Regions from separate parts of the Acidovorax sp. GW823-FHT01C06 genome, predicted to be linked through region 1. Evidence: predicted binding sites of a transcription regulator. Region 1 holds the regulator's gene; each other region holds the start of a gene.

What was found. Region 1 encodes sigma-54, which starts transcription at its own class of promoters, with help from an activator protein. Its sites were predicted from a motif close to TGGCANGNAANCTGCTTT; they were not measured.
Region 2: AC1RCS_RS00745 (TorF family putative porin) is a predicted target of sigma-54. The motif match lies at 1,968-1,985, and genes of this name have one in related genera.
Region 3: AC1RCS_RS08430 (formate/nitrite transporter family protein) is a predicted target of sigma-54. The motif match lies at 1,776-1,793, and genes of this name have one in related genera.

What each region holds. Positions count from the first base shown of each region.
Region 1 covers NZ_JBXAKN010000005.1:285,517-288,788, reverse strand. Annotated here, with positions in the region: gene lptB (LPS export ABC transporter ATP-binding protein) at 1-438, shown strand, start outside; gene AC1RCS_RS13635 (RNA polymerase factor sigma-54) at 611-2,200, shown strand; gene AC1RCS_RS13630 (acyl-CoA thioesterase) at 2,292-2,774, shown strand; gene AC1RCS_RS13625 (THUMP domain-containing class I SAM-dependent RNA methyltransferase) at 2,771-3,272, shown strand, end outside.
Region 2 covers NZ_JBXAKN010000001.1:164,565-167,836, forward strand. Annotated here, with positions in the region: gene AC1RCS_RS00735 (MarR family winged helix-turn-helix transcriptional regulator) at 1-103, opposite strand, end outside; gene AC1RCS_RS00740 (YifB family Mg chelatase-like AAA ATPase) at 259-1,803, opposite strand; gene AC1RCS_RS00745 (TorF family putative porin) at 2,022-2,753, shown strand; gene glnK (P-II family nitrogen regulator) at 2,801-3,139, shown strand; gene amt (ammonium transporter) at 3,176-3,272, shown strand, end outside.
Region 3 covers NZ_JBXAKN010000003.1:51,572-54,843, reverse strand. Annotated here, with positions in the region: gene AC1RCS_RS08435 (bifunctional protein-serine/threonine kinase/phosphatase) at 1-600, opposite strand, end outside; gene AC1RCS_RS08430 (formate/nitrite transporter family protein) at 745-1,554, opposite strand; gene AC1RCS_RS08425 (nitrate regulatory protein) at 1,945-3,255, opposite strand.

The DNA of each region.
Region 1 (3,272 bases):
CTGGAGCTGCAGCGCGCGGACGACGACGGCAAGCCGCTGTCGCGCGAGGCCATCGAAGAGCGTCTCACGGCCTTGCTGCAGGAGCTGCGCGTGGACCACCTGCGGGCCTCGCCCGCCATGGCCCTGTCGGGCGGCGAGCGCCGCCGCGTCGAGATCGCCCGCGCGCTGGCCACGCAGCCGCGCTTCATCCTGCTGGACGAGCCCTTTGCGGGCATCGACCCCATCGCCGTGATCGAGATCCAGCGCATCATCGGCTTCCTCAAGGCGCGCGGCATCGGCGTGCTCATCACCGACCACAACGTGCGCGAGACGCTGGGCATCTGCGACCACGCCTTCATCATCAGCGATGGCCAGGTGCTGGCCCAGGGCACGCCGTCCGAGATCGTGGACAACGCCGAAGTGCGCCGGGTGTACCTGGGCGAACATTTCCGCATGTAGACATGGCCTCCACGCTTGTCATTTCGTGTACTGCGCTGCCCCCCGAGGGGGCGTTCGCGCCTTGGGGCGGCCCGGCGGCGCGGTACGGTACCCCCACGCTCCCCGCTGCGCGTGGTTCGCTGCCCCCCGAGGGGGCCTTCGCGCCTTGGGGCGGCCCGGCGGCGCTCAATCAATGAAACCTGGACTCTCGCTGCGCGTCTCGCAGCATCTTGCATTGACCCCCCAGCTTCAGCAGTCCATCCGGCTGCTGCAGTTGTCCACGCTGGAACTCTCGCAGGAAGTCGAGCAGATGCTCGACGAAAACCCGTTCCTCGAACGCAACGCCGACGAGGCGCCGCGCGAGGAGTTTGGCCTGGAAGCCGCCGATACGCCGGCCCAGGCCGACGACTACAGCGCGGATGATGCTATTTTTTCAGGAGCTACCAGCGCAAGCAGTACCAGCGCTGAGGCTCAAAATGATGCTGAAACACCGAGCGCGGGCGCCGACGAGCCCGACTGGAGCGGCGACGGCACGGTGGAGATGGCGCCCAACGACGCCGAGTGGGGCGGCGACGCCCCCGCCCGCAACCGCAACGACGCCGAAGGCGACGAGGCCGACGCCACCGAGCTGGCCCGCACGCACGAATCGCTGACCGCCTTTTTGCACCGACAGGCGCTGGCGCTGCGCCTGTCCGAGATCGACCGCGCCGCGCTGCGCTTCCTGATCGAATCGCTCAACGACGACGGCTACCTGGAGGATCCGCTCGAAGAGCTGGCCATCAGCCTGGCCGGGCCCGACGACCTGGAGCAGATCGAGGAGTTGGTGCACCGCTTCACCGTGGCACAGCGGCTGCTGCAGAGCCTGGAGCCCGTGGGCGTGGGCGCGCGCGGCCTGGCCGAGTGCCTGACGCTGCAGCTCAAGGCGCTGGCCGCCGACGAGGACAGCGACATCGACCCCGACACCGTGCAGACCGCGCTGCGCGTGTGCCAGCAGCCGCTGGAGATGCTGGCGCGGCGCGACGTGCGCCGCCTCACGCAGGCCTGCGGCGACAGCGAGGAGCGCACCCGCGCCGCCATGGCGCTGATCGCCCGGCTGGAGCCGCGCCCGGGGCGCCGCTTCGCCGACGTGGAGCGCAACATCATCATCCCCGACGTGATCGTGCGCAAGGCCGGGCGCGCCAATGGCCGCGACGGGCAGCACAACTTCATCGTGCAGCTCAACCCCGACGTGATGCCGCGCCTGCGCGTGCACGACATCTATGCCGGCGCCCTGCGCGGCCACAAGGGCGGCGAGGGCCACCAGGGCATGCAGCAGCGCCTGCAGGAGGCGCGCTGGTTCATCAAGAACATCCAGCAGCGCTTCGACACCATCCTGCGCGTCTCGCGCGCCATCGTGGAGCGGCAGAAGAACTTCTTCACCCACGGCGAACTCGCCATGCGCCCGCTGGTGCTGCGCGACATCGCCGACGAGCTGGGCCTGCACGAGTCCACCATCAGCCGCGTGACCACGGCCAAGTACATGGCCACGCCCATCGGCACCTACGAGCTCAAGTACTTCTTCGGCTCGGGCCTGGGCACCGAGACCGGCGGCAATGCGTCGAGCACCGCCGTGCGCGCCCTCATCAAGCAATTCGTGGCCGCCGAGAGCCCGACCAAGCCGCTGTCGGACAGCCAGATCGCCGAGATGCTCAAGGAGCAGGGCATCGAGTGCGCGCGCCGCACCGTCGCCAAGTACCGCGAGGCGCTCAAGATCGCGCCGGCGAATCTGCGCAAGGCGCTGTAGGCGCCGTGCGGGCGTGTGCACGGCGCATGCGCCTGGTGGCCCGTTTTTCCGCTCCGTTGCCGTCTTTCCCTCTCACTTCGCCACCCCGTCCATGGCCCGCATCGTCTTCGACCTTCCCGCGCACTTCGGTTTCGTCACCGAAATGCAGATCTACATCAGCCACGTCAACCAGGGCGGGCACCTGGACAACGCGCAGCTGCTGAGCCTCGTGTCCGAGGCCCGGGTGCGGTTTTTCCAGTCACTCGGCTACCCCGAGGCCGACGTGGGCGGGCTGTCCATCGTGGTCGGAGACATCGTGGCGCAGTACAAGTCCGAGGGGTTCCACGGCGAGACCATGCGCGTGGAGATGGCGCCTGCGGACTTCAACCGCTATGGGTTCGACCTGGTCTTTTGCATGACCGAGAAGACCTCGGGCCGCGAGGTGGCGCGCGGCAAGATCGGCATCGTTTTCATCGGCAAGGCCGGCCGCAAGGTGGCGCCGATCCCGGACTCCATTCGCCAGTTGCTGCTGGCCCGTGGCGGCACGCCGGATTCACACGCACTTTCCGAGCGCGTATCCTCACCATCGTCATGAACCAACTCCAACTTTTTCTCCCCTGCGCCGCCGGTGTGGAGGGCTTCCTGGCCGACGAAGTGCACGGCATCACCGGCCTCACGGGGCAGGACCTGCTGGTGGGCCGGGGCGGCGTGCTGCTGCGCGCCTCGTGGCGCGACGCGCTGCTGCTGAACCTGCACAGCCGGCTGGCCCAGCGCGTGCTGGTGCAGCTGGCGCACCGCCCGTACCGCTCCGAGAACGACCTCTACGCCGCCGCCAGCGACGTGGCCTGGGAAATCTGGTTCACCACGCGCCAGACCTTCAAGGTCGAGGTGACCGCCCAGCACAGCCCGCTGCAGAGCCTCAATTTCGCGGGGCTCAAGGTCAAGGACGCGGTGGCCGACCGCTTTCGCGCCAAGAGCGGCGTGCGCCCCGACGTGAACACGCAGTGGCCCGACGTGCGCATCCACCTGCACCTGACCACCGACGAAGCCACCATCTACATCGACACCTCGGGCGAGCCGCTGTTCAAGCGCG
Region 2 (3,272 bases), on a different contig from region 1:
TGTAGCCCACCAGCGTGCGCAGGAAGCTGGTGTCCACGGCCTCCGGCGTGGAGAGCGCGGTGGCGGGGGGCGGTGGGTTTCTGAAGGGGCGGGCGCTGGACATGGGGCGATGGGTGCCGGAGCAAGGTCGGGTTTGGCGACGCATCGGGCAAGACCACTTTCTGACTCCCTTTCGCCGCTGCTGCTTATTTTATATACATCTTTTGCTACTAAAAATATAGCTATATCGCGAAATCGAAAAACGCGGCTCCACCCGCCTCAAGCGGGGCTGCGCAGCACGCGGCGGTATTGCACGGCCTCGGCCACATGGATGACCTCGGTGGTGGGCGAGCCCGCCAGGTCGGCGATGGTGCGCGCCACCTTCAGCGCACGGTGCGTGCTGCGGGCCGACCATCCCAGCCGCGCGGCGGCGGTGTTCAGGAATCTGGCGGCCGCATCGTCCAGCCGCAGGTGCGTGTCGATCTCCTGGCCCTGCAACGCCTGGTTGGCCTTGCCCTGCCGCGCCAGCGCCAGGGCGCGGGCATGTTCCACCCGCCCGCGGATGGCGGCGGTGGGCTCGCCCGCGGGGGCCTGCACCAGTTGCTCGGCGGGGAGGGCGGGCACCTCCACATGCAGGTCGATGCGGTCCAGCAGCGGGCCGCTGAGCTTGCCCTGGTAGCGGTTGATCTGGTCGGGCGTGCAGCGGCACGCGCGTTGCGTGGACCCGAGAAAGCCGCACGGGCAGGGGTTCATCGCCGCGATCATCTGAAAGCGCGCGGGGAAGTCCGCGCGCTGCGCGGCCCGCGAGATGGTGATGTGGCCCGTCTCCAGCGGCTCGCGCAGCGCCTCGAGGGCGGCGCGGGGAAATTCCGGCAGCTCGTCGAGGAAGAGGACGCCGTGGTGGGCCAGCGAGATTTCGCCCGGCCGGGGCGGCGATCCACCTCCGACAAGGGCCACCGCGCTGGCCGTATGGTGGGGCGTGCCCGTGGGCCGTTGCCCCCACAGTTCGGGGCGGAACCGCCCGGCCAGGCTGGCGATCGCTGCGCTCTCCAGCGCCTCGTCCACCGTCATGGCCGGCAGCAGCCCGGCAAAGCGCAGGGCCAGCATGGACTTGCCCGAGCCCGGCGGGCCGGCCATCAGGACACTGTGGGCTCCGGCGGCCGCGATCTCCAGCGCGCGCTTGGCCGTGGCCTGGCCTTTCACGTCGGCCATGTCCAGGGAGGCGGCTGCGGCCGCCATCGGCGTGGCTTGCAGGCGGGTCCAGCCATCGTTGTCCACGGAGGCATCGCCCGCCGCGGCGCTGCCCGGTGGCAGGAAGGCGCGCACCACGTCCAGCAGGTGCCGGGCGCGCACCACCTGCGCGGCGGGCACGAGGGCGGCCTCTTCGGCGCTGCCGGGCGGCAGCACCAGCACGGCGCTGATCTGCTGCGTCTGCAGCGCGAGGCTCGTGGCCAGCGCGCCGCGCACCGGCCGCAGTTCGCCCGACAGCGACAGCTCGCCCGCGAATTCGTGCCCCGGCAGGCGGGCGCCGTCCAGCTGCCCGCTGGCCGCCAGGATGCCCAGCGCGATCGGCAGGTCGAACCGGCCGGAATCCTTGGGCAGGTCGGCGGGGGCGAGGTTGACGGTGATCCGCTTGTTGTGGGGGAACTCCAGCCCCGCGTTCTGCAGTGCCGACCGCACGCGCTCGCGCGCTTCCTTCACTTCCACTTCGGCAAGGCCCACCAGGGTGAAGCTGGGCAGGCCGTTGGCCAGGTGCACTTCGACAGTGACGGACGGCGCCTGCAGCCCCAGAAGGGCGCGGCTTTGCACCAAAGCAAGACTCATGAAGCGATTCCTCCCCAGATGGGTGCGTTTTATGGCGTTCCCGCGCGGGCCCTTGGCGCCATGCACCAATAGCGTGCGTATGGCCGTGGCACGGTGCTGATGCCCACTGTACCGGGGATCGTTGTAACGCGAAGCAACGGCGCGCGCGGATGTATTGCGCCGCGTGGCACGGTCCGTGCTTAAAGCGCTCGTCCCTACTTTGTCCAACCGGAGGAAACATGACCCGCGCCATCATCAAGACCCTGGGCGTTGCCCTTGCAGCATCCCTTCCCCTGCTGGCCAGCGCCCAGCTCACCGGCAACGTCAGCCTGACCACCAACTACAAGTTCCGTGGCCAGGACCAGGACGCCTCCAAGGCCAAGGCCCTCAAGCCCGCGCTGCAAGGCGGTTTTGACTATGCCTTCGGCGAATCCGGCTGGTACGTGGGCAACTGGAATTCCAGCGTGGACTGGCTGGCCAACAACTCGCTCGAAGCCGACCTGTACGGCGGCTACAAGTTCAAGGCCGGCGGCGCCGACCTGGACCTGGGCGCGCTGACCTACATCTACCCCGGCAATGCCAACGGCAACACCACCGAGCTGTATGGCGCGGCCACCATGGGCCCCTTCACCGCCAAGTATTCGCACACCATCTCCAAGGACTACTTCGGCTGGGCCGGCGCCAAGTCCGGCTCGGGCCTGAAGGGCCGCAACACCGGCTACCTGAACCTGGCGTTCGCCCAGGAAGTGGCTCCCAGCGTCACCCTGAAGGCCTCGGTGGGCTTCACCCGCTTCGCCAGCGACATCAAGGACCTGGGCGTGCCCAACTACATGGACTACAGCGTGGGCGGCGCGTATGACTTCGGCAGCGGCCTGTCGCTGGGCGCCGCCGTGGTGGGCGCCAACAAGAAGGCCTTCTTCGGCCACGTCAACAAGTCGCGCGTGATCGTCACGCTCACCAAAACCCTGTAAGCAAGTCTCGATGGGCGCCGGGTGCGCCCATCGTCGGAGGAACCAAAATGAAAATGGTGACAGCCATCATCAAGCCCTTCAAGCTCGACGAGGTGCGTGAAGCACTCTCGGACATCGGCGTGCAAGGCATCACGGTGACCGAGGTCAAGGGCTTCGGCCGCCAGAAGGGCCACACCGAGCTGTACCGCGGCGCGGAGTACGTGGTCGACTTCCTGCCCAAGGTCAAGATCGAGGCCGCCGTGGCGGATGACCTGGTGGACCGCGTGATCGAGTCCATCGAAAGCGCCGCGCGCACCGGCAAGATCGGCGACGGCAAGATCTTCGTGACCCACCTGGAGCAGGTGGTGCGCATCCGCACTGGCGAAACCGGCAAGGAAGCCCTGTAAGGGCCCGGCCGCATCACACCCAAGAAGAGAAACGCCATGAAAAAACTGCTTGCTTCCTTCATTCTGGGGCTGGGCCTGCTGACCATGGGCAACCTGTCCCTGGCCCAGGCGCCCGCCGCCTCCGAGCCGGCCG
Region 3 (3,272 bases), on a different contig from region 1:
ATGCGTGTACGCACCGTCGGTGGCCAGCACGTAGAGGGCCCCCACATCGGCCGGCAGGCAGCAATAATCGATCTCGACATGGGCACTCGTGCCAAGCGCGCGGCCCAGAAACGATTCGGCCGACGACAGGTGGACACGGTGGTCCTGCGTCAGTTGCTCGAGCGACTGCCCGTGAAGGCGATAGATGCGCGCATCCCCCACATGCAGCACATGGACGTCGCGGCCTTTCAGGATCAGCGCGCTGAAGGTGGTCACATAGCCGCGGTCCTTGTCGAAACGCGCGTGGCTGCGCATGGTCTGTGCATGCAGCCACGCATTGGTGGCACTCAGAACGCGCTGGGCCGAGCGGCGCACCGACCAGGCGTCGGAGGTGGCGTAGTAGTCGTCCAGGAAACTGCGCACCGAGGCCGCGCTGGCCTCCTGACTGACCGTGCTGGACCCTATGCCATCGGCCAGGGCGACGACGATCCCCTTGGAGCCGCGCAGCGGCTCGCCGGGCAACATGGCACCATGGAAGTCCTGGTTGACGCCCTTGCGCCCCGCCCGCGAGTGCTGGCCCAGCGTGACGCGCAGCCCGCCCGGATCCGTGCCGTGGCCCATCAGCGGTCCATGGCGCTGCACGCCACCGCCAGCCCATGCAACCGGCGCGGCCCACCCGCCAGCCGCCGCGCGGGGGCCGCCCCGCCGCGCTGGCGGCGTCCCCATGCCCGCAGCGCGCAGCGGCGAAGTCGCTCAGGGAGAAGCTCAGACATGGCGCTTGGGCGCGGTCTTGTAGTGCGTGGAATACAGCGTAGCACCGACGAAGGTCAGGCCTCCGACCAGATTGCCGAGCACCGTGGGAAGCTCGTTCCAGATCAGATAGTCCATCAGCGTGAACTTGCCGCCCAGCATCAGGCCGGTGGGAAACAGGAACATGTTGACGATGGAATGCTCGAAACCCATGTAGAAGAAGATCATGACCGGCATCCACATGCCGATAGCCTTGCCCGAGACCGTGGTGGACATCATCGCGGCGACCACGCCGGTGGAGACCATCCAGTTGCACATCACGGCACGCACGAACAGCGTGAGCATGCCGGCAGCGCCATGGGCGGCATAGCCCACCGTGCGGCCCTCGCCGATGTGGCCGAGCTTCTCGCCGACGGCATTGGGCGCCTCGCTGAAGCCGAAGGTGAAGATGATGGCCATGAAGACCGCCACCGTCAGTGCGCCCGCGAAGTTGCCCACGAACACCAGGCCCCAGTTGCGCAGCACGCCCGCCCAGGTGGCACCTGGGCGCTTGTCGAACACCGCCAGCGGTGCGAGCGTGAACACGCCCGTCAGCAGGTCGAAACCCATCAGGTACAGCATGATGAAGCCCACGGGGAACAGCATGGCGCCGACCAGCGGGTTGCCGGTGTTGACCGTGACGGTCACGGCAAACGCGGCCGCCAGCGCCAGGATGGCGCCGGCCATGTAGGAGCGGATCAGCGTGTCGCGGGTGGACATCAGGAGCTTGGATTCACCGGAGTCGACCATCTTGGTCACGAACTCGGCAGGGGCAAGGTAGGCCATTGAATTTCCTTTGGGACGGGAGACTATTGACAGCGTCCCGGACGGCGGGCCGGCGGAACGCGCAAGGAGGAAAAAAGAAAACGGCGTCCGCTGCGCCGTCCTCCAGTCATCTGGAGGAGACGCAAGGGACGCCGTTATCCTTGGATGCGCGATTCCTTTGCCCGCGGAAGACCACGGACGGTGGGTTGGCAAGCCGCCTTTAGCCGACAACCACTTCTCTCCATGCAAGTTCCATACCCCTGATGGAATGGTGCATCGGAGCGTGGCCCGTCCCTCTCTGGCGCATGCGCGGCGACCATCGCAAGAAATGAGCCTCCACTCGGTGCGGCACCGGCACCACAGTGGGTCACCAGTGCCTGCCCGCCCCGTTGCGGGGCACCGCGACGCTATCTATGAGGACTTGGCGCCTGACAGCGCAGACTGCGCAAAGGCGAGATCGGGCAGGGACAGCGTGGCCTCCGCCACCTCGAGCAGCCGGCGGTTCTGGTCCATCGAGGTTTTCTGCAACACGCGGAAGGCGACTTCCTCGTTCATGCCCAGGCGGGCCATCAGCACCCCCTTGGCGCGCTCGATCACCTTGCGTTCGTTCAGCGTGCGGCGCGCCGCCTCCAGCTCGGCCTCCATGCTGGCCATGCGCGCCGACTGGGCCTGCAGCAGTTCCAGCAGCGAAGCCGATTCGGCCCCGTGCGTGCCGGCCGCCGCCTCCGGCACGGACGTGGGTGCAATCGCGATGTCGAAGAACCGGTCCACCGCGTGCGTGCGCTGCGGCGGGTTGTCGCGCAGGCCGCGCAGCAGGCCCCTGGAGTCCTGCAGGTCCTGCTGCGCTTCGAGGATGCGAGCCTCGCAGTCCTCGCGCAGACGCTGGACCAGTTCGACCTGCAGTTGCCACAGCGCGTTGATGCGCTCCGTGCACACGTCGAACCAGGCGTCGCTCAGGTTGCTGTCCAGGGCGGCGCCGGGGCGCACCACGCACAGCGTGCGCCGCAGCCGCTCCAGCTGGGCCATGCCGGGGGCAAGCTGCTGCTGCTCCCAGCGTCCACGCAGGGCCGGATCGGCAAACTCGGAAAACACGCGCAAGCTGCGCTCCTGCGCGTCGATGAGGTGCAGCACCCGCTGCTGGTGCGCGTCGCTGCCCTGGCCGGAGGCATAGAGCAGCGCGCCCATGGCGCGCTCCTGGCCCGCCTCTTCCTGCGCCTGCACCAGGTGCAGCAAAGCCACCAGCTGGCGCGATACGCTGGGCAGCCCCGCCGCATCGGCCACATGGAAGACCAGCTCGATCAGACCCGCGATCAGGTGGCTGAACGCAGCGATCGAGTCGTGTGCGGTCATCGCCTGCTTGTCGATCTGGCTGCGCAGCGCGGGCAGAGAATCAAGCCCCAGGAGGGCCCACGCCATGAGCGACAAGGCCTTGGCCGTCGCGCCCTGTTCGGGTTCCACATGCTGGGCAAATTCCTGGCGCAGTCGCGCCTCCAGTGGCAGCACCTCCTGGATGATCCGGCTGCGCATGTCGGCAAAACGCTGGGCATTGGACGCCAGGTAGGCGCCCGATGCGCCGCGCTCGCGCTGCAGACCTTCTATCAGCTGGCCGATCGTGTCCACCAGAACGGCCCGGCTGGCGAGGTGGCGCACCGCGTCGATCTCCAGCTGGCGCGAGCGCAGCACAAGGGTCGAAACGGTCAGGGACGCGGCCTGGTCGGGCATGCGGGAACTCCAGAAAA